DNA from 3 places in the Paenibacillus sp. FSL K6-1558 genome. Region 1 is predicted to be linked to each of the others. Evidence: riboswitches for the same ligand, from Rfam matches in the RefSeq annotation. Region 1 holds a riboswitch; each other region holds the start of a gene.
The links. A riboswitch is a leader RNA that binds a small molecule or an ion and turns the genes downstream of it on or off. The one in region 1 is predicted to bind cyclic di-AMP.
Positions count from the first base shown of each region.

Region 2: another riboswitch for cyclic di-AMP. It lies ahead of MHI38_RS16795 (C40 family peptidase); the one in region 1 lies ahead of MHI38_RS23260 (hypothetical protein).
Region 3: another riboswitch for cyclic di-AMP. It lies ahead of MHI38_RS16425 (3D domain-containing protein); the one in region 1 lies ahead of MHI38_RS23260 (hypothetical protein).

Region 1 covers NZ_JBBOCV010000001.1:5,400,841-5,411,633, forward strand. Annotated here, with positions in the region: tRNA gene MHI38_RS23185 (tRNA-Asn) at 40-115, shown strand; tRNA gene MHI38_RS23190 (tRNA-Ser) at 122-210, shown strand; gene MHI38_RS23195 (ArsR/SmtB family transcription factor) at 412-1,110, opposite strand; gene MHI38_RS23200 (flavin reductase family protein) at 1,238-1,834, shown strand; gene MHI38_RS23205 (Cof-type HAD-IIB family hydrolase) at 2,018-2,911, opposite strand; gene MHI38_RS23210 (DeoR/GlpR family DNA-binding transcription regulator) at 2,916-3,692, opposite strand; tRNA gene MHI38_RS23215 (tRNA-Glu) at 4,044-4,115, shown strand; tRNA gene MHI38_RS23220 (tRNA-Lys) at 4,236-4,311, shown strand; tRNA gene MHI38_RS23225 (tRNA-Leu) at 4,327-4,409, shown strand; gene MHI38_RS23230 (helix-turn-helix domain-containing protein) at 4,669-5,094, shown strand; gene MHI38_RS23235 (hypothetical protein) at 5,184-5,810, opposite strand; gene MHI38_RS23240 (Rha family transcriptional regulator) at 5,845-6,048, opposite strand; gene MHI38_RS23245 (urease accessory protein UreF) at 6,315-7,016, opposite strand; tRNA gene MHI38_RS23250 (tRNA-Leu) at 7,478-7,560, shown strand; gene MHI38_RS23255 (glutathione peroxidase) at 7,765-8,244, opposite strand; cyclic di-AMP (ydaO/yuaA leader) riboswitch at 8,623-8,798, shown strand; gene MHI38_RS23260 (hypothetical protein) at 8,916-9,344, shown strand; gene MHI38_RS23265 (HAD-IA family hydrolase) at 9,502-10,200, shown strand; gene MHI38_RS23270 (Nramp family divalent metal transporter) at 10,331-10,793, opposite strand, start outside.
Region 2 covers NZ_JBBOCV010000001.1:3,888,592-3,899,384, forward strand. Annotated here, with positions in the region: gene MHI38_RS16755 (PAS domain S-box protein) at 1-977, shown strand, start outside; gene MHI38_RS16760 (pseudouridine synthase) at 996-1,697, shown strand; gene motB (flagellar motor protein MotB) at 1,900-2,718, opposite strand; gene motA (flagellar motor stator protein MotA) at 2,705-3,505, opposite strand; gene MHI38_RS16775 (hypothetical protein) at 3,741-4,034, shown strand; gene MHI38_RS16780 (4a-hydroxytetrahydrobiopterin dehydratase) at 4,247-4,540, shown strand; gene MHI38_RS16785 (c-type cytochrome) at 4,655-5,011, opposite strand; gene MHI38_RS16790 (GNAT family N-acetyltransferase) at 5,161-5,658, opposite strand; gene MHI38_RS16795 (C40 family peptidase) at 6,021-6,491, opposite strand; cyclic di-AMP (ydaO/yuaA leader) riboswitch at 6,495-6,632, opposite strand; gene MHI38_RS16800 (hypothetical protein) at 6,926-7,780, opposite strand; gene MHI38_RS16805 (M1 family metallopeptidase) at 7,791-9,782, opposite strand; gene MHI38_RS16810 (YwhD family protein) at 9,884-10,387, shown strand; gene MHI38_RS16815 (PBP1A family penicillin-binding protein) at 10,589-10,793, opposite strand, start outside.
Region 3 covers NZ_JBBOCV010000001.1:3,811,476-3,822,268, forward strand. Annotated here, with positions in the region: gene MHI38_RS16390 (PSP1 domain-containing protein) at 39-839, shown strand; gene MHI38_RS16395 (initiation-control protein YabA) at 868-1,236, shown strand; gene MHI38_RS16400 (tRNA1(Val) (adenine(37)-N6)-methyltransferase) at 1,312-2,091, shown strand; gene rsmI (16S rRNA (cytidine(1402)-2'-O)-methyltransferase) at 2,092-2,976, shown strand; gene MHI38_RS16410 (AbrB/MazE/SpoVT family DNA-binding domain-containing protein) at 3,211-3,465, opposite strand; gene MHI38_RS16415 (HD domain-containing protein) at 3,794-5,071, shown strand; gene MHI38_RS16420 (TatD family hydrolase) at 5,449-6,216, shown strand; cyclic di-AMP (ydaO/yuaA leader) riboswitch at 6,458-6,711, shown strand; gene MHI38_RS16425 (3D domain-containing protein) at 6,981-8,165, shown strand; gene rnmV (ribonuclease M5) at 8,321-8,866, shown strand; gene rsmA (16S rRNA (adenine(1518)-N(6)/adenine(1519)-N(6))-dimethyltransferase RsmA) at 8,871-9,773, shown strand; gene yabG (sporulation peptidase YabG) at 9,831-10,727, shown strand.

The DNA.
Region 1 (10,793 bases):
TTATTAATCATGATAAATTAATGTTATTCAAGTTAATTTTCCCTGATAGCTCAGTTGGTAGAGCACTCGACTGTTAATCGAGTTGTCACAGGTTCGAGTCCTGTTCGGGGAGCCATTTCTTGGAGAGATACCCAAGTGGCTATAAGGGGACCCTCTGCTAAGGGGTTAGACTGCGTAAGCGGTGCGAGGGTTCGAATCCCTCTCTCTCCGTTCTGATTATACTTCTATGCCAGGGATGAGAACCCTAAAGGTTCGTCGGAGCATAAGCTTCGGTAGCGATACATCGCAGTCTCGAGCGAAGTGAGAGTATCCCTCTCTCTCCGTTCTGAATATACACTTTTAATCCTCTTTACATGAATGAGTAAATTCTTCATGTAAAGAGGATTTTTTGGTTTTTAGCATCTGAGCCGTTTACAGAGAAATATCCAAAAGCTCGTACAAACCTGATTTTCCAGCCTCGGTTACTTCTACAGAGCGACTTCCTGTTTTTTGACGAATCCAATTCAGTTCAAGTAATCGCTGAACGAGCTGTTCACCAAGCAAGCCGGACAGGTGATGACGGCGTTCGCTCCAGTCCAGGCATTTACGAGCGATGGCCCGGCGTGATCCTGGCTTCAATTGCAGCTTAATTCCAAATGAGCTAAACCACTGTGATCCTTCCTCCGTAATTAGATAATCCTTACCTTGCGTTTCTTTAGGTTCAACCAGATAACCTCTCTTGAGCAATGCTTCGCAGAGTAAAACCCCGAGTTTTCCAGCCAGATGACTGTAGCAGGTGCGAGCATAACTTAATTGTTGCAATTGATTGGATTGCTTCAATGAGCGAACCTGTACCGCTGGGGCAATGCTGGCCATTTTCTCAATCAGATCCGCAATTTCCTCGTTCGCAAGACGATAATACCGATGACGACCTTGCTGTTCTACTTCCAATAGTCCTCCCGTTACAAGTTTAGCAAGGTGATTACTTGCGGTCTGTGGACTGACTGCGGCCATATAGGCCAGCTCGCCGGCAGGTAACGCCCTTCCATCCAGCAGAGCGGAGAGGAATATAGAACGGCTTGTATCAGCAATAAGTGAGGCAATAACAGTGATATTCGGATATGCATTCATACTTCGATGATAGTTGAAATAATGCTGTATTACAATTGGTTTCAATTCATGAATTGAACAGGAGAGGTATAAGGTGAGCAACGATATGCAGCAGTATAGCACAAAACAAACTACCCAGTCGGCTCGGATGAATCAGCACGAGACTATTAATCCCAGTATTCTATACTATGGCACCCCTGTGATCATCCTTAGTACTTTAAACGAAGATGGGTCTACGAATCTTTCCCCATTATCGTCTTCTTGGGCGCTGGGGGATTGTCTGGTGCTGGGGATAGGTACACAGGGCAAGGCTTATGAGAATCTCTGTCATTATCCTGAATGTGTTATTAATCTGCCGGATGACTCAATGTGGGGAAAAGTTGAAGCGCTGGGGCGGTTGACGGGAAGCTCTCCCGTGCCAGAAGTTAAAAAACAAATGGGATATACGTTTTGCCAAGATAAATTTAGGGCAGTAGGTCTGACGTCTCAAAGCTCAGTTCAAGTAGCGCCAGATAAAATAGCTGAATGTCCGCTTCAGATTGAAGCGGCTGTACAACATATACGTATCCCGGAGCATACGCCGAATATGGCGGTTGTAGAAGTGAAAGCGGTGAAGGTGCATGCACATTCTCATTTGATTTCAGATTTCAATAAGATTGATCCAAAGCAATGGCATCCGTTGATTTATAATTTCAGGCATTATTACGGACTTGGGGAGAGACAAGGGGAGAATTTTCGGGCATAGAAATAAATGGCTGATGAGATTGAGTAAGAGGGCAAATAAGAGGTCGAGGGAGAGGTTAAGTGAGAGTTGCGCTCCTTGGCATGTTACGGAACCCAAAAAAACAAGCACAGGCTGGCTCGGTTAAGGAGACTGCTGTGCTTGTTTTCACTTCACTAATGTTACTAACCTTTGAATGGTACTTTATCAGCCTTCCGAGACAATGGTTTCCTCAGGCGCAATCGGTTTGCCTTCTAACAGGCTATGAATCGCATGAGCGACGCCATGCTCCACATTGGTTAGTGTGATTGTTTTAGCCATGGCGCGAATTTCGGGTTCGGCATTGCCCATTGCGATACCTAGCCCAGCCATTTGTAACATGGAAACATCATTAAAGTTATCCCCGATCGCGGCTGTGTCTTCCATCGAAATGTTCAAGTGCTCCGCCAGTTTGGAGAGGGCATTACCTTTGGATACATCCGGGTGCTGCATTTCAAAGTTATGCTCAAAGGAGACTACCATTGCCACATCGGTTCTGGAGGAGAAATATTCACGTCCGCGTTGCACCTTTTCTGGATTCATCGAGAAGGCCATGATGTTATAGATGCAAGCTTCTGCCGGAATTTCGAGATGGTTGTTCACGCGGTGATAGTCTTTTTTGTCGTAGTGTTTTTTGATCGAACGGATCATGCGCTCGATATCTTCACCGGGTTTTGATCCCAGGACACGTTCCAATTCGGCGAGCATCGTCTCATGAGTACTGATTGCAGCGTATATGCCCATCTGAGTTGAAGCTTCATAATAAATGTGCTCATCTTCCAGCCATTGCATGACAGAAGCGGCCGTTTCACGTTCCAGAGGGAGGTGGAATAAGCGTTCTCCATTCTCATCATGAATGGTAGCGCCGTTGGAACCGATAATCGGTGTTTTGATTCCGCCTTGGCGGCTAATCGCCACAACATCTGAATATACGCGTCCGGTCGCAATGGTTACTTTCATGCCAGACTGTTGCGCTTTCTGGATGGCATCGGCATTCTCGCGGCTAATCTGGCTGTCTCTATTCAACAAAGTTCCATCTAAATCGGTAGCAAATAACTTCATATCTTTACAACTCCTTATCTTGTGTGGGTTCAGGGATTAGAATCTCAACCTTTTGTTCGTTTAAAAAATCCAGCCATTCCTGATCCGGCCATTGATCTGTAATTAATACGTCTACCAGCGACCAGTCTGCAAAACGATAACCATAACGTTTGCCCATTTTGGAGTGGTCGGCGAGGATAATTACTTTTTTGGCCGATTTCATCATCTGATGTTTGATCTTGCCTTCCTCTTCAGAAGCACTGAATCCATCCATAGTGAGACCGCCAATGCCTATAAAGGCTTTATCCACATAGTAGTGGGAGAGTGTCTCAATAACCGGTGTACCGTAGACATAACGCTGTTCCTTATCCAATCGGCCTCCTAACAGTCGAATCTGGACTGCTGTGTGCTTGGATAACGAATCAGCAGAGTGAATGGAATTTGTAATTACAGTGCAGGATTTCCCGTTCAGATTCTCCGCGCAGGACTGCACCGTTGTGGAGGAATCCAGGATAATGGTTTCTCCTGAACGAACGAGAGCAGCGGCCAGTTTGCCAATGGCTCTTTTTTCCTCAGATACATACTTCAGCCGGTCTTGATACGACTTGAATTCTTGTGGGGGAGAAGGGAGGATTGCACCACCGCGTGTGCGAATAATGGCTTCCTGCTCTTCGAGTTTAATCAGATCCCGGCGTGCCGTATCTCGTGAGACATCGAATAAAGATACAATCTCTTCAGCCGAGATACGATGATGCTTGCGCAGGTGCTCAATAATGAGTTGCATGCGTTCTTCTTGAAACAAACGTAAAGCCTCCTTATATTCATGGATGACCGTGCGTTATACTATAGTTTAATTATAAGTAATTATAATGTGATCTGCAATATTGTAAGCGAAAATAAGTTTTCATAAGTTTTTAATCATTAATTTACATAATTAAAGTACGGTCATGACAAGAATATGCTTTTAGATATAACGAGATAAGGTAAATAAGAAGCGAGATTAGGAGATAAGAAGTCGGCCGATGGGTTGAGAAAATGACCTTTGGATGCGAGCAAAAATTTGGGTTTTAAAAGAATATAAAAAAAGTATTGCACTGTTCTGTTTCTCTGTGATATACTCATTCTTGTCGCCAAGAAGACAAATTGTTCATAAGGCCCGTTGGTCAAGGGGTTAAGACACCTCCCTTTCACGGAGGTAACAGGGGTTCGAATCCCCTACGGGTCATAGTATTACCTCATTCTTCACCGTTAAAAGATTCGTCTGTAATAAGGGGTTTCTTTGAAAGTCACTGCTCTGTAACATCCGATATGAAGCATGGCATAACATCAGGTGAAGGTACATTGAGAGCCATTAGCTCAGTTGGTAGAGCACCTGACTTTTAATCAGGGTGTCGAAGGTTCGAGCCCTTCATGGCTCACCATTTACAATTTTATATGCGGTCGTGGTGGAATGGCAGACACGCTATCTTGAGGGGGTAGTGGGTGTATACCCGTGGAGGTTCGAGTCCTCTCGACCGCATCAGATTTTAGAGTGAGACATCCTTAAGGAATTAAGGGTGTCTTTTTCTATTTTTTTCGCGAATGCTAAGTTATTGTTTAAAACGAACCTTTAATCAGCGAACCGGGCCAATCAGATTGAAGTATTTATCGGACGATACTCCAGACGACTGGAACAGTGCCTTTCCTGGATATAAAAGGGCTGAGGATTCAGAAATATTGTGCTATAATTCAATCATATGGCATTTAAGTTGATATTACGGTTGGAAGGCGGTTCTTGCATGAAGTCAATCTATGAGCGAATTGAGCACCTGATTGCCGAAAGAGGGATGACAAAGAAGGCCTTCTGTGAACAGCTGAAGATAAGCACAGGCAATCTGGGTGACTGGAAACGTGGTAAATCAATCCCGAGTACAAATAAACTCATTGAAATTGCTTCATTTTTTGATGTGAGTCTGGACTGGTTAATGATTGGGCGTTTATCGAAGGAAGCCATTGTGCGGGAAAAGCGGGAAGATTATTTTTTTAACGTTTTGCGGCAATTGAATTGCCAAGAGAGTGAATTATCGACTGTGGAACAGTCTTTTATTAGTGAATATATCGAGTTCACTCGTTATCGCAAATTCAAAGAGAGTAAAGATTCCGGAAACTATAGCTACCAACCTGAAGCGGAAGACGAAAATAAGTCAGAGCAGGAAGGGACGTAAGTGTCTCTGATTGATAAAAAACCTCCATCTGTGCCCATGGGAATGATTTCCGGGACAGTAGGGAGGTTTTTTTCTGTAGAAATATCGGTTTAGTGATGCTGGTCAAGAATACTGGAGTATTTGGGGTACAACTGGCGGATACAATCTGGGCAGATGTCGTGTGTAAACTCGGCGGAAGTATGTTTTTCCAGATAGCGCTCGACGCTGTTCCATTCGTCTGATTCATCCTTGATATGTTTGCAAACGGCACAAATAGGCAGTAGTCCATGGAGGGTGCGAGCTTCAGTCAAGGCTTGTCGCAGCTGAAGTTCTGTCTTCTTCTGTTCTGTAATATCTGTGTGAGCCACCAAAGCGAGGTTGGTATCCGTCGTAGGTCCGTTCTGTAAGGGAGTAAGTTCTACGCGAAACCATTTCTCTTCGTTGTGTGGTGTAATAACAGAGATATCGTATGTATGAGTTTGGTTAAAAGGAACAACGTTATGCCTCAGGTACCTCGCGAACTTGGTTGGATAGTGGTTTTTCTGTTGTGCTGCCCATGCTTCCATCAGGTGAAGGTAATGATTGTGGCGGCTGGCTGCACGTATGAAAAGTTTATGAAGTCCGTGCTGCCAGGCCCGGTTACAGCTTCGTATCATCCATTGATGATCAATAATGATCAACTGATGATTGGTCGCCTGGAACGATAGGCTTTCCAGGTCGGATGTAATGGTTCCCATGAGAGAAGTCCTCCTTATGATGATGAAAGTGTTCTTATCTCAGTTCCTCTGGTATGTTCAAAATGTCAGCGACCTGATGTCTGAATCGGGTTGCTTTGCGTGTGCCATGAATAAGGTTGGATAGACGGTAGGGCGGAATATCATGTTGTTCGCAAAAGGTTTTTTGATCGACCTGAAGTTCGGTTAGCCGTCGTTTGATAGCCCATCCGAACGGAGTGACTGGTTTCTTCTTGTTCAATAGGGTTCACCCCTGAGTGGATTTTATAGTATTCAGCAGGTCATTCTTCGTGTAAAATAGATAGGAATACGTGCTGTTAGTTACATTATATACGTAAATTCGTCATCTAACAATTAAAAAATACGGAAATAAGTGTATTTTTTGAATTAAAATGACGTAAGTTCGCATTTTGTTGATTGAACAAAATAAAAAAACACGCCAGCAAGGGGAGTTGCGGCGTGTTTTTGGTGTGCTCTGAAAAAGAGGTTTCGAGGAGGAGTGCGGAATTATGCTCTGTAAGCGTGCAGGCCTGCTCCAAGCATGTGGAAGCTGGGGAATAACGACTTCATAGACATGGACGTAGGATGCATGGGTGCATCCGGTGAGGAGGCGCTCACGGTAGTCCATTCATTCTCAAGGTCTGCGGTCAGGCGAGCCAGCAGTTCCCGAGTGGCATTTTCATTTAGGGGGATAACTTTGCAAGCTTCGGATACGCATGCATTCATGGCTGAATGTAAGTAGCCGAGAACCGCCTCTTCGACGGGGATATCGAGGTGGTGGTTGATCCAGGCGTGAACGGTGGGGAGGCAACCAACTGAATTGTATTTTACGAAGATTTGTTCAAGCGGGCTAAGGTCGATCCAAGGATGCAAGGCGCGAGACAGTTTGATTAAACGTTTGCCTATGATTGTTGCTTGCTCTCTAAGTTCAGGAGGGGTTCGCTGTACATGCACAAGTTTGTCGATCAGGGCAATTCGCCAAGTATCCTTATGATCTGTTGCGGTGTAAATCCCCTTGATAGCCATACCTTCTAGACGAACGAGACTGGGGTGTAACTGGCAACGCATAAATGATTCAAGTTCCTCAGCTGTCCGAATAGTGCCTTCCTTGATGTGGGTGTCCATGCCGAAGAAATGGGTGAATCCTCCCACCTGGACAGAGGGATCAAGCAGTTTCGCATAATCGAGTAGCTTATTCCCACGGTTCACGATCATTCGCCTCCTGCGCTTTATTGTGTTATGTTTAATTACATATGATGATCTTTTCTTAAGTTTAATGTGTAAATCCGAATTATATGATATATATATTCACATAAATATCCGTGTTTTGTCAATGATTTATGAGAAAATAAAAAACTTAATTAAATACAATTCATAATTAGTGTTATATAATATAACATTAAAAATTCTATCTGTGTCATATATCCATGTCTAAAATCACTTTGGCCATTTTGCCGAATCAGATTAATGATATGTAATTTTCGAGGAAATATGACTGAATTTTGCAAGAGGTGTGGAATAGGAAGGGGTGAAGAACTGTTATCAATTTAGAGTAAAGCCGGTTGTAGTAAAATGTCATTCATAAAGTCATTCATAAAGTGATTAATAAAGACTTTACTTTTGTTTAAGAATCCGGTATAATCAATTCTGTTGCCGATAATTTACGACATGCGGTCGTGGTGGAATGGCAGACACGCTATCTTGAGGGGGTAGTGGGCGTATGCCCGTGGAGGTTCGAGTCCTCTCGACCGCATCATATGAAGATTTACGAGAGAAGCTTTCCGTGATGGAGAGCTTCTTTTTTTGTTTTCATATAGCAACAAGGACGAATTATTCAGGATGAGGACATGTGTTAAAAGAGAGGACGCAAAAAAGCCGCCCAAAAGCTTGAGCAGTTTCTGGCTCTTTGCTTTATAGGTGGCTTTTTTCGTTTATATGTTTGTTCAAAAGTCTATATTTATTTGTTAATCAGCTTCTGAATATCCTCTTCGATTTTGTCCGGTGTAGTCTGCGGAGCATATCGTTTCACAACTTTACCGTCCTGATCGACAAGGAATTTGGTGAAGTTCCATTTGATGGCTTTGGAACCGAGCAAGCCTGGTGCTTCTTTCGTAATGTGTTGGAAGAGCGGATGAGCGCTTGAACCATTGACGTCAATTTTTTCAAACATCGGGAAGCTTACGCCATAATTCATCTGACAGAATTCAGCAATATCGTCGGAAGATCCTTTTTCCTGCGCGAATTGGTTGCTTGGGAATCCAAGCACTTCAAACGGAGCATCCTGGAATTTATCCTGAAGCTCTTGCAAGCCCTTGAATTGAGGGGTGAGACCGCACTGGCTTGCGGTATTCACAATTAACAACACTTTGCCGCGATATTGGGACATCTCAATCTCTTGTCCGCGAAGGGTGTTTACTTTGTAATCATAGACTGACATGGGGAACGCCTCCATCCTGTTATTCTTAATAAACTTATTATATTTTAAACAATTAAATAATGCAAAACTTATTTGGATTTAGCGTTGTTATAACCATTCGCTTGCTGGACTCCGAAATGGATGAGAAATACATGAATCAATTTTTGTGCGGTTGAGAATTAGGTAGCTTGGAAGAGAAGGATAGCGTATGACCTCATTGTAAGCGTTATTATCAAAGGTTATTGCCGGAAATCTGGCGATTCGGTGATCTGTATGCACTTTACATGATGATGGTACGGGTGTATGATTCATAGCGTAATTTGAATTTTAATTAAATTGTACCTGAAAAACGAAACAAACGATAATATCGATCGGTCTTATACTCAAGATTTACGAACGATGTTTTAATCGCTGAGTTTCCATTCATTGTGGATGGAAAACGGGGGAACCAACAGAATGGGCTGTATGACAGCAGCGGACATTCATGGGGTGAATTTTTCGGTGAAAGCCGGAAATAGGGCGACTCTCGCGCCCGAATCCGTCAGCTAACCTCGTAAGCGTTAAAGGGAGAGGCAACAAACCGCACGCTGGTTCATGGCGATTTCGTCATGGATTATTTAAGAAGCGTTTCGGAGGCCTTGGTCCCCACGCTTCTTTTTTGTTGTCTTTTCACGCCAAGGGAGGAACGAAGAATGGATAAAGAGATGATTTTGGTAACCGCTCCGAATGAAGCAGGACGTAAATTTGTGAAATTGCTGATGTATAAAAAAATGCCATTTGCCGTTCTGACGAACAGTGCTGATGAGGAGCGCAAACTTCGCCGTCTTGGCGTAGAACACGTCATCCGTATGAATACAGCAGCTGCTGAGAAATGGTTTTTGCCGCAAGGCAGTGTAGGCAATGTATTTATTTTTGAGAACAGTCTGAACTTGACATGCCGCTATCTCCAAATTTGTCGCTCTTGGACATCGAAGTCCTTGTGTGTGATCACGGAGCAGAGCCATCCTAAAGGGATTTATCGTGGAATGGGCGCCGATAAAATTGTGTATTCACTGAATGGAGAAGTCGGGTTCCTTCTTAATAGCTGCAATAAACCGGAGGCTGAAGTGAGCAGCTTGTGATTGACATTGATCCAAGGTAAGACGCCTGTTATAATTGCAGGTATAGACTAACGGAATTTGAGGAGACTCATGCTTGTCGTGGGTCTTCTTTTTTTATGGAAACAGTACGGTAGTATAGAAGCGAGGGATAACCTGCAGCTTACGAGGAGGAATCAGCGTGCCGGATATTGCCGGATTGAAGTGGTTGTTTTTTGATGTGGGGGATACGCTGGTGGACGAATGGGAGCCTGTAGATGATATTATTGGGCAGTTCGTTCGGGAAGCGAATGATTATGGCTATCCAGTAAAGATTGAGGCGGTAAGAGAACTGTTTGCTACCTGTTACCGTAATTATGAACAGTGGCCCATGAAAGTGGCCATACGTACATATATTGATGATGAAGATCACCGCATTCAGATTCAGGACAAGCTAAAATTCCATAAAGAATTGGAGCAACCGTTTCCTTCTGCAACCAAGGTGCTTGAACAGCTTTCGCATCACTATCGCATTGGCATCATTGCGAATCAGAGCCCTGGGACTGAAGCAAGGCTGGAGAGTTACGGACTTCGTAAATATGTCCATGTCCTGGCCTGTTCGGCAGAAGAAGGGGTGTCCAAGCCTGATCCGGAGTTGTATGCGGTTGCTCTGAAGCAAGCTGGATGCGAGCCGGAAGAAGCGGTTATGATTGGAGATCGAATTGATAATGATATTATGCCAGCACGTAGTTTAGGCTTACGCACCATTCGTATTTTGCAAGGATACGGAAGGTTTCAGCCAGAGCTCTCGGATGGCGAGCGTGCAGACTGGACGGTGGAGTCCCTAGATGAACTGCTGCCGCTACTCATACCCGATGAGAATGCAGGTAAATCTATATGAGTCTCAGGTTAGATCGTGTGGGGTAGATTAAAGGTATGAGGGTATTAGAGCGTATCACAATAATGATACAAAGAAGGCCGATTTGCGTTGGGATCAATACCAACAGCGAATCGGCCTTTTCATATATAAACTAGAACAGCATGATGGTCTGGATGATTAAATACACATTCAGCACAACGATGATAGCGGCAATAGCCCAAGAGACGATTTTGAGCCACAGTTTGTTTGCAAAAGGCCCCATGCTTTTTTTGTCACTTGTGAACATCACAAGCGGGATGACGGCGAATGGCAGCTGCAGGGACAGGATGACCTGACTCAAGATCAGCAACTCTTCAGTGCCGCGCTCACCGGCAATAGCAGTGACGATAACAGCAGGAATGATCGCAATCAGTCGGGTAACCAGTCTACGCAACCACGCCGGGATACGGATATTCAGGAAGCCTTCCATGACGATCTGTCCTGCAAGCGTGCCTGTAAGGGTTGAGTTCTGACCGGATGCGAGCAAAGCTACGCCGAACAAGACACTGGCGATCGTTGTACCAAGCAGTGGGGTTAGCAGATGATATGCATCGGATATCTCTGCTACCTGTGTC
Region 2 (10,793 bases), 1.5 Mb from region 1:
GTGAGGTGGAAGGACGTTCGCTCAAGATTATTCCTCCTGAAGCGGAGGAAGAAATGAAGCAGCAACATGCACAGCTTATTGAAGGCATGTCGATTACGTCTAATGAAACGATCTGGATGAAAAAAGACGGAACCCGGGTTGAAGTCAGTGTAAGTACGGCGCCTGTACGCGACGAGGCTGGTGAGATTACAGCTCTCATCAGTGTCTCAAGGGATATTACAAGCCGTAATCGGATGGAAGAGCTGCTTAGACGGTCGGAGAAGCTAACGACGGTTGGACAGCTAGCCGCCGGAGTAGCCCATGAGATTCGAAATCCACTTACAACGTTGCGCGGTTTCCTACAGCTTCAACAGGAGAGCAACAAGCTAAATCATCGCCATCTGGATCTGATGTTATCTGAGCTTGACCGAATCAACCTGATCGTAGGCGAGTTTTTGATTCTGGCGAAGCCGCAAGCAGTTCATTTTCAAGAGCGGGATATTCGTTTCATTCTTGGGGATGTTATCTCATTGCTGGATAGTCAGGCACATCTGCACGGGGTTGAGTTTGTGTTGCATGCATCATCGGATTCAGCTATGGTACACTGTGAAGAGAATCAGTTAAAGCAAGTATTCATCAATGTCCTCAAAAACGGTATGGAAGCTATGCCGAATGGAGGAAGCATCCATATCAAGCTGAAGGTTAACGAGCAGGCCAACCGAGTTAGGATTGAAATTAAGGATGAAGGCATTGGCATCCCGGAAGAAATGATGGCAAAGCTTGGTGAGCCGTTCTTCACGAACAAAGAATCCGGCACAGGACTCGGCCTCATGGTAAGTCAGCGAATTATTCAATCCCATAAGGGCATGATGGATATTAAGAGTGCTATGAATAGGGGAACCACTGTCATTATTGAACTGCCGGCTTCTGAAGTGCAGACACAGTTACAGGAGGCAGATCCATCAGCGGAAGAACAACAACCAGATGAAGAGAACTAGATGAGGTGAGATGACCTTTTGCGTATTAATAAATTTATTAGTGAGACAGGTTACTGCTCCCGCCGAGCAGCCGACAAATTAATTGAAAGTGGTCAGGTGACCATTAATGGCATTAAGGCGGAGCTCGGCAGTCAAGCAGAAGAAGGCGACGATGTTCGAATCAACGGGAAGCCGATTAGTGAGAAGAAAAAGCATGTGTACATTGCGTTGAACAAACCCGTGGGAATCACAAGTACAACTGAACAGCATATTCAGGGGAATATCGTTGATTTTGTTGGGCATCATGAACGGATCTTCCCGATCGGACGTCTAGACAAGGATTCGGAAGGTTTAATTCTGATGACGAATGATGGGGACATCGTGAATCGGATTTTGAGATCCGAAGGTCGTCATGAAAAGGAATATATTGTAACGGTTGATCGGACAATCACACCAAGCTTCCTCAGGGGAATGAGCACCGGTGTTAAAATCCTAGGTGAAATGACGCTGCCTTGCACCGTAACTAGAATGACAGACCGTGTGTTCCGTATTATTTTGACGGAAGGCAAGAACCGTCAAATCCGGCGGATGTGCAGTGCTTTCGGATATGAGGTTCGCAAGCTGAAGCGGATTCGTATCATGAACATTCATCTTGGAGAGCAGGCAACAGGAACATGGCGGGAGCTTACAACTGCTGAAAAAGCAGAGCTGGGCGGCTTACTGGACTATTCGCTGGAATAAGGAATACTGAATATGAAACGGGTGAAGGCCCGCCTTAACATTAGCACGAATGAAAAAGCATTGTTTCCTTTAAGAGGAGACAATGCTTTTTAGTTTAAATACAGAAGGGCACCCATATACTCGACGCCTCAAAAAAGAGGAAAACCGCTCTCCATCAATTTCAAGGAGAACGGTCTTAAACTCATTCCGTGCTGAAGGACTGCTAATTGCCGCCATTCACGGATTTTACATTCGCATTGTTACTTTGATACTTCCGGATAATGGACACTTCTACACGCCGATTCTGTGCTCTTCCGATGTTTGTATCATTGCTGGCGATTGGATGATACTCCCCGTAACCACTAGGTGTGAACTTGGAAGGATCAAGCTGCGGGTTCAGCAACAGGATTTTCAGAAAGTTCAGAGCACGATCTGCACTCAAATCCCAGTTATCCTTATATTGGTTATTGGAAATGGGAATATTATCGGTATGGCCGGATACGACAACTTCATACTCAGGGAACTCTTGCAGCATGCTAGAGATCGCCTTGGCCAGTGAACGTGATTCAGGCTTCACATCTGCTCGCCCAGAGGAGAATAACGCTTTATCACTGATGGTGATCTTGAGTTCAGACTGGTTGAGTTTGGTATTCAGTTGGTCTGATAGTCCATTCTGAGAAATATACTTGTCGAGTCGCTTCTTGAGTTTTTCCAGATCTTCCTGTTCCTTTTGGGCCATCTGGGCATCCGTAATCTGCGCAGGAGTTTTCTTTGTGATTTCCTTGGGTATTTCCTTGTTCTTGCCTAAGTCTGTACTGGAGTCCGTTGGATTCATTGACGTGTGATCCAGAACACCGGAACCTCCGTTGAGTGCACTGCTTAGTGCAGAGGCCATTTGCTCGAATTTGGCAGCATCCAGTGAACTCATGGAGAACAGGGTGATGAACAAGGCGAGCAACAAGGTCATTAAGTCGGAATAGGGAAGCAACCAACTTTCATCAATATGCTCCTCATGCGGTTCGTGTTTTTTACCCTTTTTCACCTGATGATCCCTCCTTCTCTTCCAGTTGTTTACGTTCGGAAGGTGTCAGGAATACGGATAACTTTTGGTTGATGGCAATAGTAGATACGCCAGATTGAATAGACAAGAGTCCTTCAACCATCATCAACTTGATTTCCATCTCTTTCTTGGACATCCGCTTCAGCTTGTTGGACATCGGGTGCCATAACACGTAACCACTGAAGATACCCAGAAGGGTTGCGATAAATGCCGCTGCAATCGCATGAGAGAGCTTCTCCATGTCACTGAGGTCGGCGAGTGCCGCAATCAGGCCTACGACAGCCCCTAGAACCCCGAGGGTTGGTGCATACATCCCCGCTTGAGCGAAGATCAGTGCGCCGCCGCGATGTCGTTCTTCGGTCGCATGAATATCTTCCATCAGTACATCACTGACGAATTCCTGGTCGTTACCGTCAATAATCATCCGCATACCGCTGCGAAGGAACTGATCATCAATCTCTTCTACTTTTGATTCCAGAGCGAGCAAACCTTCACGACGGGTAGTGGAAGCCCAGTCCATAAATGTGCCAATTAGAGAAACGCGGTCAATCAGTTCTTGCTTCTTGAAAAGGATACCGAATAACTTCGGGATCTTCTTAACTTCAGACATAGGAAACGCCATAAAGATGGTTCCTGCCGTACCAACGAAGATAATAACGTATGCTGCCGGGTTATTAACGAGGTTGATCAGCGGAGCACCCTTCAAAAACATACCGAGTACAAGGGAGACTAACCCCAAAACTAGTCCGATAATCGTTGAAATTTCCATCATACACCTCATCCATGAGATAAAATTGAATCCTTTCAGGCGGCAGAATTCGGGCTTCCAGACGAAGGTTCTGCTGCAATCCGTTGCATGTCTGGCAACCTCCATGGCTACCGAAAACGAATGAAACGGTCATGTATAGTATTTATCGACCAGATGGGCTTTTTTTTTAAGGGTTATTTTCAGGTATAATAAGATCAAATCCGCCTTTTACAAGGTGAGTGGGAGTGAGAAGTCAATGGGCGTAAAGCATGGACGTGATTATGAAGGAATATTGACAGATTTAACAGTGGCCATAGGACGCATACCGGATCGCTATGTTTTCTTTGAAATGGATGCGGAAGAGTGGGGGAGACTAGGGGAACCGGGACAGCTTGAGGTGGACGAAGCGCTGGCGGAGGACTTGTTCTACGCGCTTGGAGAGGAATCCGTCATTCCGGTTGGGAGCGGTGTGGTGATCCATGACAAAGACCAACACCGGATCCATATTTTGATTGGAGAAGAAGAGCTAACCTTTGTACCTCTAATTTAACATGTGTAGTAACGATAAAACCTTGCGCTTCAAGGCACTGAGCCATCTGTTCTATGGATTTTGGTGCTTTGACGTGGTAAGATGATACTCATGAAAAAGGCGCCGCTGGGCGGTGGCCTGCCTTTTAGGCTGTATGGGCAGCATGTAAAGGTGCCGATGGTCATGTGGATGTAAGTCCGCGATGTCTCATCATATGGGGAGGAAGATAACGCATGGTTTTTACGCAAGAGGAAGTCGAAGCTCATCTGGGAAGGCTGGAAGGCTGGGAGCTGGAAGAGGGACGGTGGATTGTCCGCAAATTTGTGTTTTCTAACTATATGAAAGGGATTGCTTTTGTGGATGAAGTCGCTGCGATTTCGGAAGCATTCAATCATCACCCTTTTATTACTATTGATTATACAACGGTTACACTGCGTCTTACGTCTTGGGATGCAGGTGGCATTACATCGGTAGACATCAAAGAAGCAGAGCAGTACAACGAAGCTTTTGAGAAAATGAGAACATAATAATCTGCACCAACGTCGTCTGCAGGATGATGTTTGTCATGCATACCAAAAGAGGCTCTTGCCTCCCTAACGGGAGGATGGAGAGCCTCTTTGATGCCTTGCGCGCAAAAATGCTTATTTCTTCTCTGCCAGCCACATCGCGATGTGGGCAATTTCCTCGTCCTGCAGTCTGCCTTTGAAAGAAGGCATGCCACCTTTACCTTTGACAATGGTGGAATAGATTTTCTCCACATCATCCTTACTACCGATGTTTGCAAGAGCTGGGCCTACGCCACCTTGAAGCTGATCGCCGTGACAGGAAATGCAGTTGGCTTTCACTAACGTCTCAGCCTGTCCAGCATCCATAGCCACTTCAGGCATGCTTGGTTTGGCTTCCTGCTCCACTTCCTCTTTACCTGGAAGCGTAAACATTAAAACAATAGCTAAAGCACATGCTGCAAAAAATACCCCGCTCATGATCCATTTGTGCATCCCTTATGTCCCCTCCAGAATGAAAGATCATCTAACTCAAACTAATCCCTATCATTATAACGGAAGCCGTCGTTACATCATAGCATTTTGTGGTAATTTTTTGAACTAATCACAAAAGAGAGACAAATTGAAACCATTTAATCGTGAGTTTACTCTCTTGGGCCTTCATAAACCATGCAATGGAAGGGCTTTAAACCACTAGGAGTTTGGCGTTCATATGTATCCTGGATGACAAATCCGCTCTTCAGATATACCTGAATGGCACGGTTATTCCAAGTGAGCACTTCAAGATCAATCTCATTGGATGGATTGCGGCGGATGGCCTCTTGTACAATCGCAGTAACGAATGCTTTACCAAGACCTTGACCACACAGATCGGGGCGCATACCGAGACCGATTCGTGTGACATGCTGGAGCGGAAAATATTGTGCAAACCCATAAACCTGGTCATGTTGATCCAGGATAATGGCATATTGTTGTTGTCTGAGCTGTGCATCACCGAACTCGACTTCGAGTACTTTCATCTGTTCCCAAGGAAGCCAGCTATAGATATTGTAAGGTGGGGCGTATTTCCAGCCACATATAAGTTCAGCATGTTCTTCTTGCATCGGTACAACATGAAGTATCAAAGAGGCTTCATTCTTCATATAACAGTGCATGCTCCTTTCTTCAATATCCGTATCATTGTTCACTCTACAAAAGAGCTGTGTATTAGGCAAGTCTTCATATGATCAAATAAAAATTGAAACAAAAGTCGTGATCATTCCGTTTATATTATAACAGGCTGGGTAAAAACATGATAAGGGCACGGACAAACGAAAGCAGGCGAACGTGTTAGTTCACATACACACCATGACTTGCAACATCGGGAACTACACAGAGTCAGAAAGCATAAAAAAACCGCCGGATACATTCCTGCGGAGAATGTACCGGGCGGTTCTGTTTATACTTCGTATTTCGTTACAGTAGAGTTACATGGTTCCAACATCATGTTGATTACAGCTTGTACCTAGTCAAGGGCCAGTGACTCATAATCGTCCGTGCTCATGATCCGTTTAGCGCCAACGTAGCGGTTAGCCCAGTAGTTCTCACTCAAAGAGCTGATCGTTACACCTTTGGAAGAAGAAGAATGTGCAAACTTGCCACTTCCTACAAAAATGCCTACGTGTGATATACCTTTACCTGTTGTGTTGAAGAACACCAGATCTCCAGGTCTCATCTCCATGCGAGATACGGAATCACCCATGTCGTATTGGGAGCTAGATTGACGAGCCAAATCAATACCTAATTTGTCGAATACATACCGTGTGAATCCGGAGCAGTCAAAACCGTCAAGCGTTGTTCCTCCGCTTTTGTATGTAGTTCCCATTGCTGAATCAATTACTTTATCCATCTTAGAATCTGCAAATGCGCTGCCTGCTCCAAGTGATAATGCAAATGTGAGGCTAAGTACTGCTGCGGTCAGTTTCTTCTTAAACAAGTGATATACCCCTTCCAACGCCTGCGAGGTTAGCTTAAGGATTCGGTTGAAGGTCCCCTATGATCCCTCTGTTTCAAGATCAATTCACCCATAACTGGTTCCCCCGCTTCCCAGGTGCCAGGAATTTGGCTATGCTAGTTATGCACCTGAAAAATGAAAAGAAAATTTAATTTTAAGGATTTAATTTAAAGTTGTTACAAATAAGGATTTAAAGATTACAAAGTTGTTACTAAAAACTCACTGCGCTTATTGTACCAGAGGCTTAGTACTTTGGCAACGTTTAGCAGTAAAATTAACAAAAAAAACCTCGACCTTTGACGGGGAAAGGTCGAGGTTTGCGTATTTATACGTAATAACCAATGAAATGTTTAATATAAGATGGTAACATTTCTTTATTTTTGAAAGCGATCTCAGACGGCGTGTAACATTTTAGTTCAACGTATATGATTTTCATGTCTGGTAGATGTGGACTGCCATAAACGGAAATGACTACATACTTTCCACATACTGAGTAGGCTTCGAGCAAGCGGATAGGATTGTTGCAGGATTAATCCGGATAGTCCTGTCAAGAACCAGGAAGCGGAAGTGAATGCACCAAAGACCACTAAATGCACAACTCCCAGCACCAGCGCAATGCCGATGACAGCAAAGATGCGGCGCACAGCAATCCACAGTCCCTTGAGCGTCCCGTGAATTCGCCCTTCTGCTTCCGGGTCAGAAATACCAAACTGCATGTAGAGCACTGCATGATGTACAATCCAGCCATAAATAATCCAGCCTGCTACATATGGAATGCCGGGAAGTAATAAATGAAGAGAATGAAAACTGTCCATTATTGTAGAAAACAATTTGGGCAGAAGCCAGTATGCAGGCAAGAACATGAGAAAGGTACGTATCGTGTGTAGCAATATCATGGGTTTCCATAACGTTTTGATGCCCCGAATAAAAGGAATGCGTTCTTCAGTAGATTGATAATGTTGCAGGGAGTAGAGTAACCCGGCCTGAATAAGTGGACTGATCAGCAGGCGAAGCAATAACATGCCGCCCAAAATCCACAGATAACGCTGGACCTCCGGACCGGACAGGCTGAGCTGGCTTTCCATTTTAAATAAAAGTGTGCTTAGCTCGCCGACATCATCCGTTGGATAACGTAGTAATAGAGGAACGACAGCCGATTGAACCAACCGGTAGATGAAATAACCCCAAGTTAATTGATAGATAAACAAGAGTGCGGCAATAAACATATGCTGACGGACAAGAAACCAGCCTTCACGAATTTTTGCTTTCACTGTCTCCACCTCACCATGACAGACCTCCGAATATGGCTTCAATTAGTTTCGTAGCACTCATGTTCCAGCGGGATTTGACTTGCTCGTCCAGTCCGGTTCTCAGGAAATTGTTCATATGGCGATTTTCGAGCACGATGTCATACAAAGGGTCAGTCATGGCCCAGGTGACAGGAGATGTATATGTCAGTTTATAGGTGACGCGCTCCTCGCGGCCATCCCAGTGTTTGGTTACGATATGGCCGTCCTCAAACGCAATCCGAACAGGAACCTTGGGAAAGTCACTGCCTTTTTTGATAATGGTGACAGAGGACTCGTACATTTTTTTGCCGTCCTTCTCTATAGAAGAAACGTTGATCTTCTCTACAGCAAAATCGGCCATGCCGTTCCGGTAGACATATTGGTCAAAGTAATCCGCCCAGGAGGTGCGGGTGACTTGCTCAACCACCTTTTGAAAATCACCCGTTGCAGGATGTTTAAAACGATATTTTTTTACATACGTCGAAAGGATTCGTTCCATGGTCTTCGCTCCGACTTGCTGTTCAATGCCGAGTAGCACCAGTTTGCCCCTTGTGTACACGTTGGAAGCATATTGATTCTGTGAGTCAAACTTCCACGAGGGCTGTGTTAGAGGAGCCGGAGATGTGATCAGACCTGATTGTACCGGTAGATTCGGAATCAATCCGTATTCCTGTTCCATCAGTTTATCTTCTGCATAGGAGGTGAACCCTTCATCCAGCCAGGCCTCCTCAAACTCATTGCTCGCAACCATGCCGTAGAAGTATTGATGTCCAATTTCATGAACAACGGTGCGTTCCAGATCGTAACCCGGTGTTGTGTCATCGGCCCCAAAGGCTGTAATAAGAGTCGGGTACTCCATGCCTCCGGCCCCGTTTGCGGCTTTTGGCGGAACCACGATAGATAAGGTGGCATAAGGATAGGGGCCAAACCACTTGCTGTAATTCGTTAATGCGGCTTTGGCAGCAAAGAGATACCGCTCCTTCAGATCCTGATGTGCCGGATCAAGGTAGAGTTTAATGCGTACACCGGGCACGTTGGGGGCAGAGAAGGGCTCCTCCGCATACACAAAATCAGGTGAGGCTGCCCAAGCGAAATCATGCACATCATCGGCATAAAATTGATACACTTTCTCACCATTCTTCAAGGTTGCCTGCTGCGTGGGGAATCCGGTTGCTGCCACCTTGTATGTTTCGGGTACTCGGATACGCACACTGTAGATACCGAAGTCAGCATAGAACTCGGAGTTCCCGTGATACTGATGCAGGTTCCAGCCTTCTATGGTACGGCCCCGTCTTCCAACAGGCTCGTAAGCACTGAGTTTAGGAAACCACTGGCCTGCCATGACAAAATCATCTGTTTTGCCCATCCTTGCGAAAATTTTGGGTAAACTTACTTCAAACGATGTGCGTATTGTGATGCTTTCCCCGCCCTTGACGGGTTTAGGGAGACGAACCTTAATCAGTGTTTTGTCTTTGATGTTCCCGTCATCCGGCTGTACATACTGCATCCGGTGTAGCAGAGAGAGCCCATCCTCCGTCTGCATGTCAGTAAATTTCATGGAGCCATAACCATCTGTAGGCATGACATCGCCGCGAAGCTTACCGCCCGATTCTTTCATAAATGTAGTATCCGCAGAGGAGAATGCATTAGGGTACATATGAAAATAAAGTTCGTTCACCGTTTTTTTGCCCGGATGAGTCCATGTTATGGTCTGTGTGCCTTGCAGTTTGTTCCCCTCGTTCAGCTTCACATCCATGTGGTATTCAACCACACGATTGCTGTATACCTCGGCTGTAGGGGATTGTACACTTTCCGGGGGGGCGGGCGCTCCGTTTTTGGCTGGAGGCTTGCCCGATTCTGGAGCGAGTACGGGTAACTCAGATGAAATGGAGCGATTGTAACCGAGTGTGATCCATACCCCTCCGGCAAACAGGCATAAGGCCAGGGATATGATGAGCCAGCTCTTGGCGCGTCGTGGAATCATCGTTCAATACCTCCCGTTGACAAGCATCTACAGCATGTATATGTTTGCATTGGGCCAATTATTAGTTAAAATATTTGTATCAACTCTTGGAGGCTATGAACATGGACCAAAATGAGCAAAACGGCAAGAAACAGATTGCCTTGAATATCGTGAGTGCAAAGAGCAAGCATAAAGGCTTTGGTTCAGGCTCTATTGATCTGAACAATCTTTCTCCGGTCATCATTGACCAGGGCGAAGCGAAAATCGACATCGGTGCCATGCACGCGAAGAGTAAAGTGGAACGAGGCATTAAATTTTCAACGAATCGTGAAGACGTTCCGAATGGACGTCAGGTATGGCTGGTATGGGTTGCTGTGGATCGTACAGAGCAAGGACAGTTGTATGGCGGGGCAACGGCATGTGAGATGTGGATTGACACGGAAGCCAAACGGGGGTGGAAGCTGCTCGCGGATCACGTCAACCGGATGGATTATGCGATGAAACGCCGATTTATGCTGGATGAGCTGGGACCGCAAGACAAAGCGGCACTGAAGACTCTTCTGATCTCTCATAATGAAGAATGGTGGAATGCTTCCCCGGATGAATTGAAAGAGGCACTTGCCTAACGGGAAAAAAGAAAAAAGCAACAAGCCCCGAACCGGCAGGTTATCCGGTTTCGGGGCTTGCTTTATTTCTGTGATGAAGATGTAGCGAAGGCTTCATACAGTCGCCTGCATATTTATGAATCCTCCATGCAAATATATGGAGTCTGTTAAACCGGCCATCTTCTTGACGCAATCAAGTCATTACGGATATGCGTCATTCTGTCATTCTACCCACCAGCGTTTGAAATCACTCCACCAAGAACGCTTCTGCTCCTGTACCCCTTTTTGGTTCTGTGCTTCGCGCGCCTTATCGTCCTGAGGATTGTCCAGTGGCTCCGTCTCGCCACGGCAGACTTCAGTCGGCTCCGTTCCCTGAATAAACACTTCCAGCCGTTTCTCTTCGCAGCCGTTACCAGCGAGTTTTCCG
Region 3 (10,793 bases), 1.6 Mb from region 1:
CAGACGAAGTGGGGTTGGCTTACAAGGGGGTTAATTTTTTGTACAGTGTAGTGGGTGTCCGTTTCAAAAAGGCGGGCAAAATTTATTACTTCGATCCCCTGGACCTTCCCATTGAGAAAGAAAACTGCGTGATCGTGGAAACGGCGCGAGGGGTTGAGTATGGTAAGGTTGTCGTGGGCAAGAAGGAAGTGGGCGAGGCTGATGTGGTTTTGCCGCTCAAAAAGGTTATCCGCGTTGCAGGCGATACAGATGCCCGTGTGGTGGATGAGAACAAGCGTGCAGCCAAAGAAGCATTCGGCACTTGTTTAAATAAAATCAGAGACCATGGCCTCAAAATGAAGCTGGTCGATGTAGAATTCACGTTTGATCGCAATAAAATTATTTTTTATTTTACAGCAGAGGGCAGAGTCGATTTCCGCGAGTTGGTCAAGGACCTGGCAAGCATCTTCCGGACACGAATTGAACTGAGACAGATTGGTGTTCGCGACGAAGCAAAAATGCTTGGTGGAATAGGGCCTTGCGGCCGTGTGTTGTGTTGCTCCTCTTGGCTGGGAGATTTTGAGCCTGTGTCTATCAAGATGGCTAAAGATCAGAGCCTGTCACTGAATCCGACGAAAATTTCAGGGTTGTGCGGAAGACTTATGTGCTGTCTGAAATTTGAGCATGATAATTACGAGAGCGTGAGAGAAGAGTTGCCAGCTGTAGGCAAACTGGTCGTCACCTCAATGGGTGAAGGCAAAGTTGTCGGAATTAATGCCGGTAACCGCACGGTGCATGTTCAACTGTTCGACATCAGTAAAGTCAAAGAACTTCCGCTGGATGACGTCGTTATCAAGTAAACCATAAAGGTTGCTTCGGGGTGGAAACTTGGAAAAGAAAAATCTGTTTACGCACATTCATGAAATGGAAACCCAAATGGGTCAGTTGCACGGTGATTTAGCAGAATTAAAAATGATTGTGAAAGAGTTGCTGGAAGATAATCAGCGGCTTACCATCGAAAATGAGCAGTTACGCAAACTGCTTAAGCGTGAAGCGCCAGCAGATCTGCCGATCTCATCTGCTCTTGCTCCTGTCGCAAGACCTGCGGGTCCAGCTCCAGGTGAAGATGTAGTGGGCGAGGGTTATGACAACCTGGCTCGGCTGTATCATGAAGGATTCCATATCTGCAATGTCTATTATGGACACTTGCGGACGGAAGGCGATTGTCTGTTCTGCCTGTCTTTTTTGAATAAATGAAGTGACCGTAGGGATTCCCTACGGTTTTTTTTCAAGGTTATAAACGTTTAACGTACCGGAGGATGAGAGTACCCTATGACAGACCAAGAAGTAATTTTAAAGGAATCGGAGCGGGTCGATGATCTGCTTTCTCATAATTTGCGAATTATTCAAAGTGATGAAGTGTTCAGTTTTTCTATGGATGCTGTATTGCTGGCCCGATTTGCTTCTGTGCCCAAAAGAGGACGTGTTCTGGATTTGTGCACAGGAAATGGGGTCGTGCCTATATTACTGACAACACGTACACAGGCAAGCCTGGAAGGCATTGAGATCCAGCCCAGATTGGCCGATATGGCACGCCGGAGTGTGCAGCTGAATGAATTGGGTGAGTCCATCCATATTCGTGAGGGAGATTTGCGCGAATTGGTTAAAGAAACAGGACATGCAGTATATGATGCCATTACGGTGAATCCCCCGTACATGCCGCTGAATGGAAGTGACCTCAAGATGAACACCCATCAGGCTATGGCACGTCACGAAATCGGATGTACCCTTGAGGAAGTCATCCAGGCATGCAGTCGTCTTGTGCGTAATGGTGGCAAAGTATCCATGGTTCATAGACCGCAACGCCTAGGTGAGATCATATCATTAATGCGCGAATACAAGCTGGAACCCAAACGTATTCGTATGGTGCACCCGCGTGCTCATCTGGAAGCGAACATGGTGTTAATTGAAGCGATGAAAGATGGCAAGCCGGAGGTACGCATGTTGCCGCCACTTATTGTTTACAATGAACAGGGAAGCTACTGTGATGAGATTATGGAGATCTACTATGGTCAGCAGGATGTTGAACGCTCGAAGGAAGGAGGAAACTAGATGTCTTTACAAGTGCAGAAAAGCTTTAATGAGCAGGCCGAACATGCAGGTAAGTTATATCTGGTTGGGACACCGATTGGAAACCTGGAGGATATGACCTTCCGGGCCATCAAGACGTTACAGGCCTGCGATATTATTGCCGCTGAAGATACTCGTCAGACGCGAAAGTTGCTCACTCATTTTGAGATTACACCTTCAATGTTGTTCAGCTATCATGAGCACAATAAGGGGGCAAGTGGCCCTGAACTGATACGCTATATAATAGAAGGAAAAAATTTGGCACTGGTAAGCGATGCCGGTTTACCGGCTATTTCTGACCCAGGTTCTGATCTGGTAAAGCTTGCAATTGAAGCCGGAATTACGGTCATACCGATTCCTGGTCCGAATGCAGCATTATCTGCACTGATCGTATCCGGATTACCTACGGAAAGGTTTACCTTTGGTGGTTTTTTGCCACGAGAGAAAAAGGACATACGTAAGGTGCTGGAAGCTTTCAATGAGTCCAATGGTACGTTGCTTTTCTATGAGTCCCCTCACCGGATTCGTAAAACGTTAATGCATCTGGAGGAAATTTTGGGCGAACGTTCCATTGTACTGGCTCGTGAGTTGACCAAACGGCATGAGGAATTTGTTAGAGGTAGTCTGAAGGAATGCATAGAGTGGCTCGAAGAGCACCCGCCTCTAGGTGAATATTGTTTGTTGGTTGAAGGAATCAGGGAAGAGGAACGTAAGGCTGAACGGGAAGCTTGGTGGCAGGTTTTGTCGCTGGAAGAACACGTGGAACACTATGAAAATGAAGGAAACAGTCGTAAAGATGCGATGAAAAAAACAGCAGTAGATCGAGGTTTGGCAAAACGGGACGTATATAATGCGTTAATTGGGTAGTCTAAAATTTTGAAAATACCAAATTTAGTTGTAATTACCTTAAAGAGAGATTAAAACCAAGCTTAATATAACCTTAAAATGTAAAAAGAGCAGCACACCAAAATGTGAAAGATATGTGTCTGCTCTTAAAGTTAGAAAAAAACCTTCCAAGGTGATATTACACCAGGAAGGCGATAAGGAAATATAAAAAGGTTAGAATTAACGATTTGAATAATTCCAGTATACTTGTTTTTCTTATTTTGCTACAGGTGCAGGGATTTCAGAAATACATTCGTTACAAACGATTTTACCTTTGAAGTAAGTTACGTTCTCAGCGTTACCACAGAAGATACAAGCTGGCTCGTATTTTTTGAGCATGATGCGCTCACCATCAACGTAGATTTCCAAAGCATCTTTTTCGCCAATACCGAGTGTACGACGCAATTCGATTGGAATAACTACCCGTCCCAGTTCATCCACTTTTCTTACAATACCTGTTGATTTCATCATTATAATCAGTGCTCCTCTCAGCTAACTATCATTGTCATTATTCGACATTATTTTATGTTTTATGATACCCATCATACCAACGATTCCCAAAACAGTCAACCTTAAAATTAGCTTAAAATAAAGGGTGTTTTTCTTAAGTTTGCTGGTGGTAAGGGATTGAAAGCAATTTTTCGTATTTAAACACTCATGTCAGCTTTGTCGATTTGGAAAACGACAAAAGTGCTTTATTCGACAAAATTCGTCATTACATGTCGAATTGTTGGTGAAAATTGAAGCTGGACGCGCTATTCTTTATGGCAAGAGAACAATTTATAAGGAGTGAATCGAAATGGAACATCGTTTGACGGAAGAAAAAGTATTTAAAGATCCGGTACATAATTATATTCATGTGCAAGAACCGATTATATGGCAATTGATCAATACACCTGAATTTCAGAGGCTACGCCGCATTCGTCAATTAGGGACATCTTATCTTACTTTTCACGGGGCAGAGCACAGTCGGTTCTCCCATTCGTTAGGTGTATACGAAATTACCCGAAAAATCATCTCTCAGTTTGAACGTAGCCACTATTCGGACTGGCCCAAGGAAGAAAAGCTGGTGACGTTGTGCGCCGCCTTACTTCATGATCTCGGACATGGACCATTCTCTCATTCAATTGAAGAGGCTTTTGACATGAATCATGAGGATTGGACATGCCGCATTATCAAGGGTGATACCGAAGTAGGGGCGATTCTAAGACGGTATGCTCCTGATTTTGATGAAAAAGTGGCTTCCGTTATCCAGAAGACGTATGATAAACCGATTGTCGTGAACCTGGTAACCAGTCCGCTTGATGCAGACCGAATGGATTACTTGCTCAGGGATGCCTACTTTACAGGAGTTAATTATGGCACGATCGACTTGGATCGTATTCTGCGCATGCTGCGTCCATTTCATGGACGAATTGTAGTTAAAGAGTCTGGTATGCATGCTGTGGAAGACTATCTGATGTCACGATACCAGATGTATTGGCAGATTTACTTCCATCCTGTGACGCGTAGCTCCGAGATTATATTGCGACAAATCTTTAAGCGGGCAAAAGAACTTGTGAAGCAAGGCTTTCCATACCGTTTCATGGTAGAGCCACTGCCCAAACTGTTTGAAGGAGAAATTTCAGTTCATGAATATCTGCAGCTTGATGAATCGTTAATTCAAACAGCCTTTATGCAGTGGCGTAAGGAGGACGATTCTGTTCTAAGCGAGTTGTGCGAACGTTTTATGGATCGCAGGTTATATAAGTATGTGGAACTTGAACAGATCGACTTGGACATCATTGAAGAGATTCGGGAAGCATTTGTACAAGCAGGATTGAATCCCGAGTACGATCTTGAAATTGATTTTCCGACGGATAATCCGTATGATGTGTTTCGTCCAGATCAATCCACAGATAAGCAAATTCTTCTGCTCGATCGGCAGGACAAGTTGCATGAGCTGTCAGAAGTTTCTGATATTGTTCGTTCCATCAGTGGACTTCATCTGGGCAAACATCATCTGTACTATCCGCAAAACAAGGTGGATGCCATCCTTCATGAATTACCGTCCCATATACGCCCCTATTTTCTATAAGCTTGAGTCGATGCAGCAGGGTGAAACATTTTGATATCAAAAGACTTTCTAAGAGAGCTATTTTACATGATACAGTAATCTGCTTTAATGGGGAGGATGTGTAGATCGACATAATTTTGTAATTCGAGTGAGTAATTATACAGTTTCTAACGCCTTTTCTTGCAAGATGTTGATTTGACTTTTTATTTTCCTTCTATATATAGTAGCTTGAGTGCTAAAACTGAAAATACTGAAATTGATGCTTGTCCCAATCATTTAATGATGCAAAAAAATAAATTTGAAATTCAAACGCAAGAATTCCTGTACAAGAATAAGAGGAGTTCCCATGAAAAAATCATCGGCATTTGACTTTCGACATGAAGGGAGAACGAGAAAGCATGTTATTCGACACACATACTCATCTGGATGCACCACAATTCGACGAAGACCGAGAGGACATGATTAAACGGGCCGTTCAGGCCGGAGTTACTCGCATGATTAATATCGGCTTTAATCGGGAGACGATTCCAACAACGATCAAACTGGCCGAAACGTATGATTTTATCCACGCAGCTGTAGGCTGGCACCCGGTGGATGCCATTACGATGCAAGAGGGAGATCTCGAATGGATTGCATCATTGTGCAAACATGAGAAAGTGGTAGCAATTGGCGAAATCGGTCTAGACTATCATTGGGACACTTCCCCTAAGGAGGTACAGCACCGCGTATTACGACAACAAATTGCATTGGCACGTGAATTGAGTATGCCTATCGTCATCCATAATCGGGATGCTCATGAGGACATTGTGCGTATTTTACGTGAGGAGAAGGCTGGTGAGGTTGGAGGTGTGATGCATTCTTTCTCTGGTAGCTGGGAAACGGCGAAAATGTGTCTGGATTTAGGGTTCCATCTGTCCTTCGGAGGACCGGTCACTTTCAAAAATGCCAAGCAACCGAAAGAGGTGCTCGCCAAGGTTCCGATGGATCGATTTTTCTTAGAAACGGACTCCCCGTATCTTACACCGCATCCTTATCGTGGAAAACGAAATGAGACAGCGCATGTACGTCTGGTTGCTGAAGTAGCTGCGGAAATTAAAGGCATTTCGGTAGAGGAAATTGCTGCAATTACCACCAAAAATGCCATGGAACGATTTGGGATTCGATAAGAAAACGAGTAAATCGGGTGAAAAAGGGAGATACAGAGAGGTAATTTGCTCTTTGTTTCGAATAATTGCAGAATATTACAATATTTTAACCAAATATTTAGAAAAACGTACTTGATCCGTGCTTTACAACATGCATCAAAACAGGATATCATCTTTTCAGTGAATTGTTGCGCGGAAAATTGGACAGATGTTCGGGGGATGAACAAAGGGACACTTTCCGATGAGACAACATTACTTTCATGAATCAATCTCGCTGAGTCTCCGTTAACGGAGAGCGGGGGAACCAATAGGGCTTAAACATCGGTGATTCTAGCCGGTGCGCATCGTTCGCTGACCCAAAAGCAGCGGAATGTTCTGCGAAGCCGTATTTGATTTCTTCTTTGGGTCTCGGGGTGAATTCAAGGGCGTCCGCCATGAGCGGGTGACCTAAGATAGGGCGGCTCTCTTTCGCCCGAACCCGACAGCTAACCTCGCAAGCGGAAAAAGAGAGGCAACCTCGTGCATGAATTTCCGATATTCAAAATCATTCGGAAGCCACGAAAGGGTCTCTTACACTCTTTCTTTGGCTTTTTTTGTTTTGAATAAAAGAAATATTGTCATCATACGGTATGTATTCAGGAGGATGACATCATGTTGCGAAGAGGGGTTCATGGTGCAGAACCGGTCATTATCTCTGATCTGTGTTCTGTAGAAAAATTGTTATAGTCGCGTCAAAGACATCATGCATTACTTTAGACGGCGAGGCTATGAAGGAGGACGGAGAAGTGGGCATATTCCAACCAGAAGAGACCCATGAGTCACGATCATCCAGTAAGTCTTTCGCGTTGCGGTGGAAGCATGAGAACTTGCGTCAAATGGCATTGATCGCGATATTCTCAATTGCGCTTGCAATCATGATCTTGTTAGTCGTTTACGGTCAGGCCGGGAAGCAGGTTTCACTGGTTATTGACGGCAAAGCTCAAGTGGTAGAGACTCGTACAGGAATGCTTCAGGAAATGCTGGAGGAGCAGTCAATCACAGTCAGCCCTCACGACAAGGTATCCATGCCCATGAATGGGGCGATTACAGACGGAGACCGAATCGTTATTGAGCGGGCCGTTCCAGTTAAAATCACGGCAGACGGAGACACCAAGACTCTTTATACAACCGATTCATCGGTACAGGGTGTAATTCAGCAATCAGGTATTCAAGTTGAAGATCATGATAAAGTGTATCCAGCGCTCGGAACCGCAATTAAAGCGGATATGAAGATTCGTGTAGTGCGTGTAACAAAGCATACAGTGGATGTGAAACAACCGATTGCTTACAAGGTTGTGAAAACGGCAGACCCAAGTTTGTTCCAAGGAGATAACCGTGTTGTAGTGAAAGGCAAGGAAGGCACAATTGTGCAACATATCGAAAAGGTATTTCAAGATGGAGAACTCGTCTCCAAAAAAGTGGTAGGTAAAACGGTTGCCACCAATCGTGTAGATAAAGTGATTGCGGTAGGTACGAAAGCTAAACCGGTTGTGAAGGAACCTGAGGTTCAATTGGTATCTGCCAAAACTTCGACGACCAAAAAAGCTGTAACAACGAACTCGAAGAAAACATCTGCCTCGGGCAGCAAGGTGATTACGGTCTCCGGGAATTCTTTTAAATACTCTAAAGTTTTGAAAAATGTATCGATGACAGCCTACTCTTCTGAAGAGCCGGGTATTGGTACAAAAACAGCTTCCGGTACTCGTGTAACGGAGGGGCGCACCATTGCAGTTGATCCCAAGGTCATTCCAATCGGCTGGTGGGTATACATTGAGGGCCTCGGCTTCCGTCGTGCGGAAGATACAGGCGGCGCTATTAAAGGCAACAAAATTGACGTTTATTATGACAGTGTGAAGCACGCCCTGAATTTCGGACGTAAAAAAGGCAAAACGGTCTATGTGATTGGTCCAGTTAAGCCGGAAGCGAACTAAAATCGTTTTACTTTGAAATGGGAATGCTATAAAATAGTTGCATGAATGATTCATGCGGAATATGCGGCGGAGGGGTCTGAATTCAGTCTCCTCCGCCGTTTGGCAGAGAAGAGGATATTCCTCTTCTTTTTGCGTTAGAAAGGAAGAAAAGGAACATGATAAAAGAAGTGATTGTTGTGGAGGGTCGTGACGACACGGTAGCGATTCGTCGGGCGGTCGAAGCGGATACGATTGAAACCGGAGGCTCTGCCATTAATCAGCGTATTCTGAAGCGAATTGCACTTGCTCAAGAGAGACGTGGCGTCATTATCCTGACGGATCCGGATCATGCGGGAGAGCGTATCCGTAAAATTATTGCCAATAAGGTTCCTGGTTGCAAACATGCGTTCATTCCAGAGGCGGATGCAACGCGCAAAGGAGATATCGGAGTAGAGAATGCTTCACCGGAAGCTATTCGTCATGCACTTGCTCGCGTACACACATCCTATGAGGGCGCACCTAGTCTAATCGATTGGGAGGACCTCATTGAAGCAGGATTGATCATACACCCGCAAGCAGCCGCACGACGTATGGAGATGGGTAATCTGCTTGGTATCGGGTATTGTAACGGCAAGCAGTTCCATAAACGGCTGAGTGTATTTCAGATTACAAGAGAAGAGTTCTCCACTGCATTAGCGCAAATCGAACGTGAAGGAATGTGAGCATATGAAGGATATGGAGCAAACCATTGAAATAGCAACACCCAAACGTACCAAAGAAATTATTCAAAAGCATGGATTCTCTTTCAAAAAAAGTCTGGGTCAGAACTTCTTGATCGATCAAAATATTTTGAACAAAATCGTAGGCGCGGCTGATTTGGACGAGTCCAAGGGAGCGCTGGAGATTGGTCCGGGTATCGGAGCACTTACAGAGCGTCTTGCGCGTATAGCGGGTCCTGTTACAGCGGTTGAGATTGACCAGCGCCTGTTACCGATTCTTGGAGAAGTGATGGAACCATACCCTAACGTGCGCGTTCACCATGGAGATGTACTCAAGCTGGATTTGGCAGAACTATTTGCCACGGACTTTGCCTCCGTTGATAAGGTAAGTGTAGTAGCGAACTTGCCCTATTATGTAACGACTCCGATCATGATGAAGCTTTTGGAGGAAAAGTTGCCAGTGGATAGCATTGTGGTCATGATACAGAAGGAAGTAGCCGAACGCATGGCGGCTGCACCAGGTTCCAAAGATTATGGTAGCCTAAGCATCGCCGTGCAGTATTACAGTATGCCCGAACTGGTCTGTGTGGTGCCGCCTACTGTATTTATCCCACAGCCTAATGTAGAGTCGGCGGTAATTAAACTGAAGGTGCGTGAGCACCCACCAGTACAGGTTCCGAACGAAGCACACTATTTCGAGGTGGTACAGGCTTCTTTTGCCCAGCGGAGAAAAACAATCTCCAATAATCTCAAAGCTCGTTTCTTCACCAAGGAGAACAGAGAACAGGCAGACATCCTGTTAGAGCAGGCAGGTATTCAACCTTCACGGCGTGGTGAGACATTGAGTCTACAGGAGTATGCAACCCTTAGCACCGTAATGTGGGAAGCTGGGGTTCGCGGCGAGCTTTAATTTCAATGAACCAATCCGGGTCTCTGCCCATACGATGGGGTAGAGGTGATAATGGTGATGAATATCGGAGACTTGGTCGTTCGGAAGTCATACGGCGGCGATGTGACTTTCCGGGTAGAAGGACTCCAGTCGGACGCTGCGGTCATTAAAGGGACTGAGTTCCGGTTGCTGGCAGACTCCCCGGTGAACGATTTGATACAGGTTCCTTATGAACCACAGAGCGCTAAGACACGCCAGGCACATATTAAAGCTCATCAGACGCTCTCACGCTTGCAGCAGAATCGCATGGAGCAGGCTGAGCGTAATCGGGAAGGCCTGATGCAAGAATGGACTGCACAGCAAGAACCCGCCTATTTTGAAATGCCAGGTAAGGTACTGCATTTGGATGGCGACCCGAATTATCTGAAGAAAAGTATGAATCTGTATGAACAGCTTCGTGTTCCTGCAGAAGGGCAGTATGTACATGAGTCAGCGATGGCTGATACGTTATATCGTCTGCTACCCAAAGTTCGTCCGGATATCGTTGTGATCACGGGTCATGATGGTGTGTTAAAGACACGCCAGCCCTATGACCTCTACAGTCTGGGGAGCTATAAGAATTCGCAAAACTTTGTCTCGGCTATTCAAGTTGCAAGGCAATACGAGCGTCATCTGGATGCGCTGACGATTATTGCAGGAGCATGCCAGTCTCACTTTGAAGCACTGCTGCGTGCGGGTGCGAACTTTGCTAGTTCGCCAGGGCGAATTCTCATTCATGCACTTGATCCGGTCTACGTGGCTGCTAAGGCTTCCTTCACGTCTGTTCGTGATACCTTGAACATGAATGATATACTGCATAACACGATTAGCGGCATTCAAGGTGTAGGCGGTGTGGAAACGAAGGGAAGTTACCGGGTAGGATTGCCGGGACTTAATGATCTGTCTACGCTAAAAGTGAATCCATCCGCAGTATGATTTATTCATGTGGCAGTACAATAATGAAGTCATGTGAAGTTCACATTGCGATTCGAAAAAGGCCCT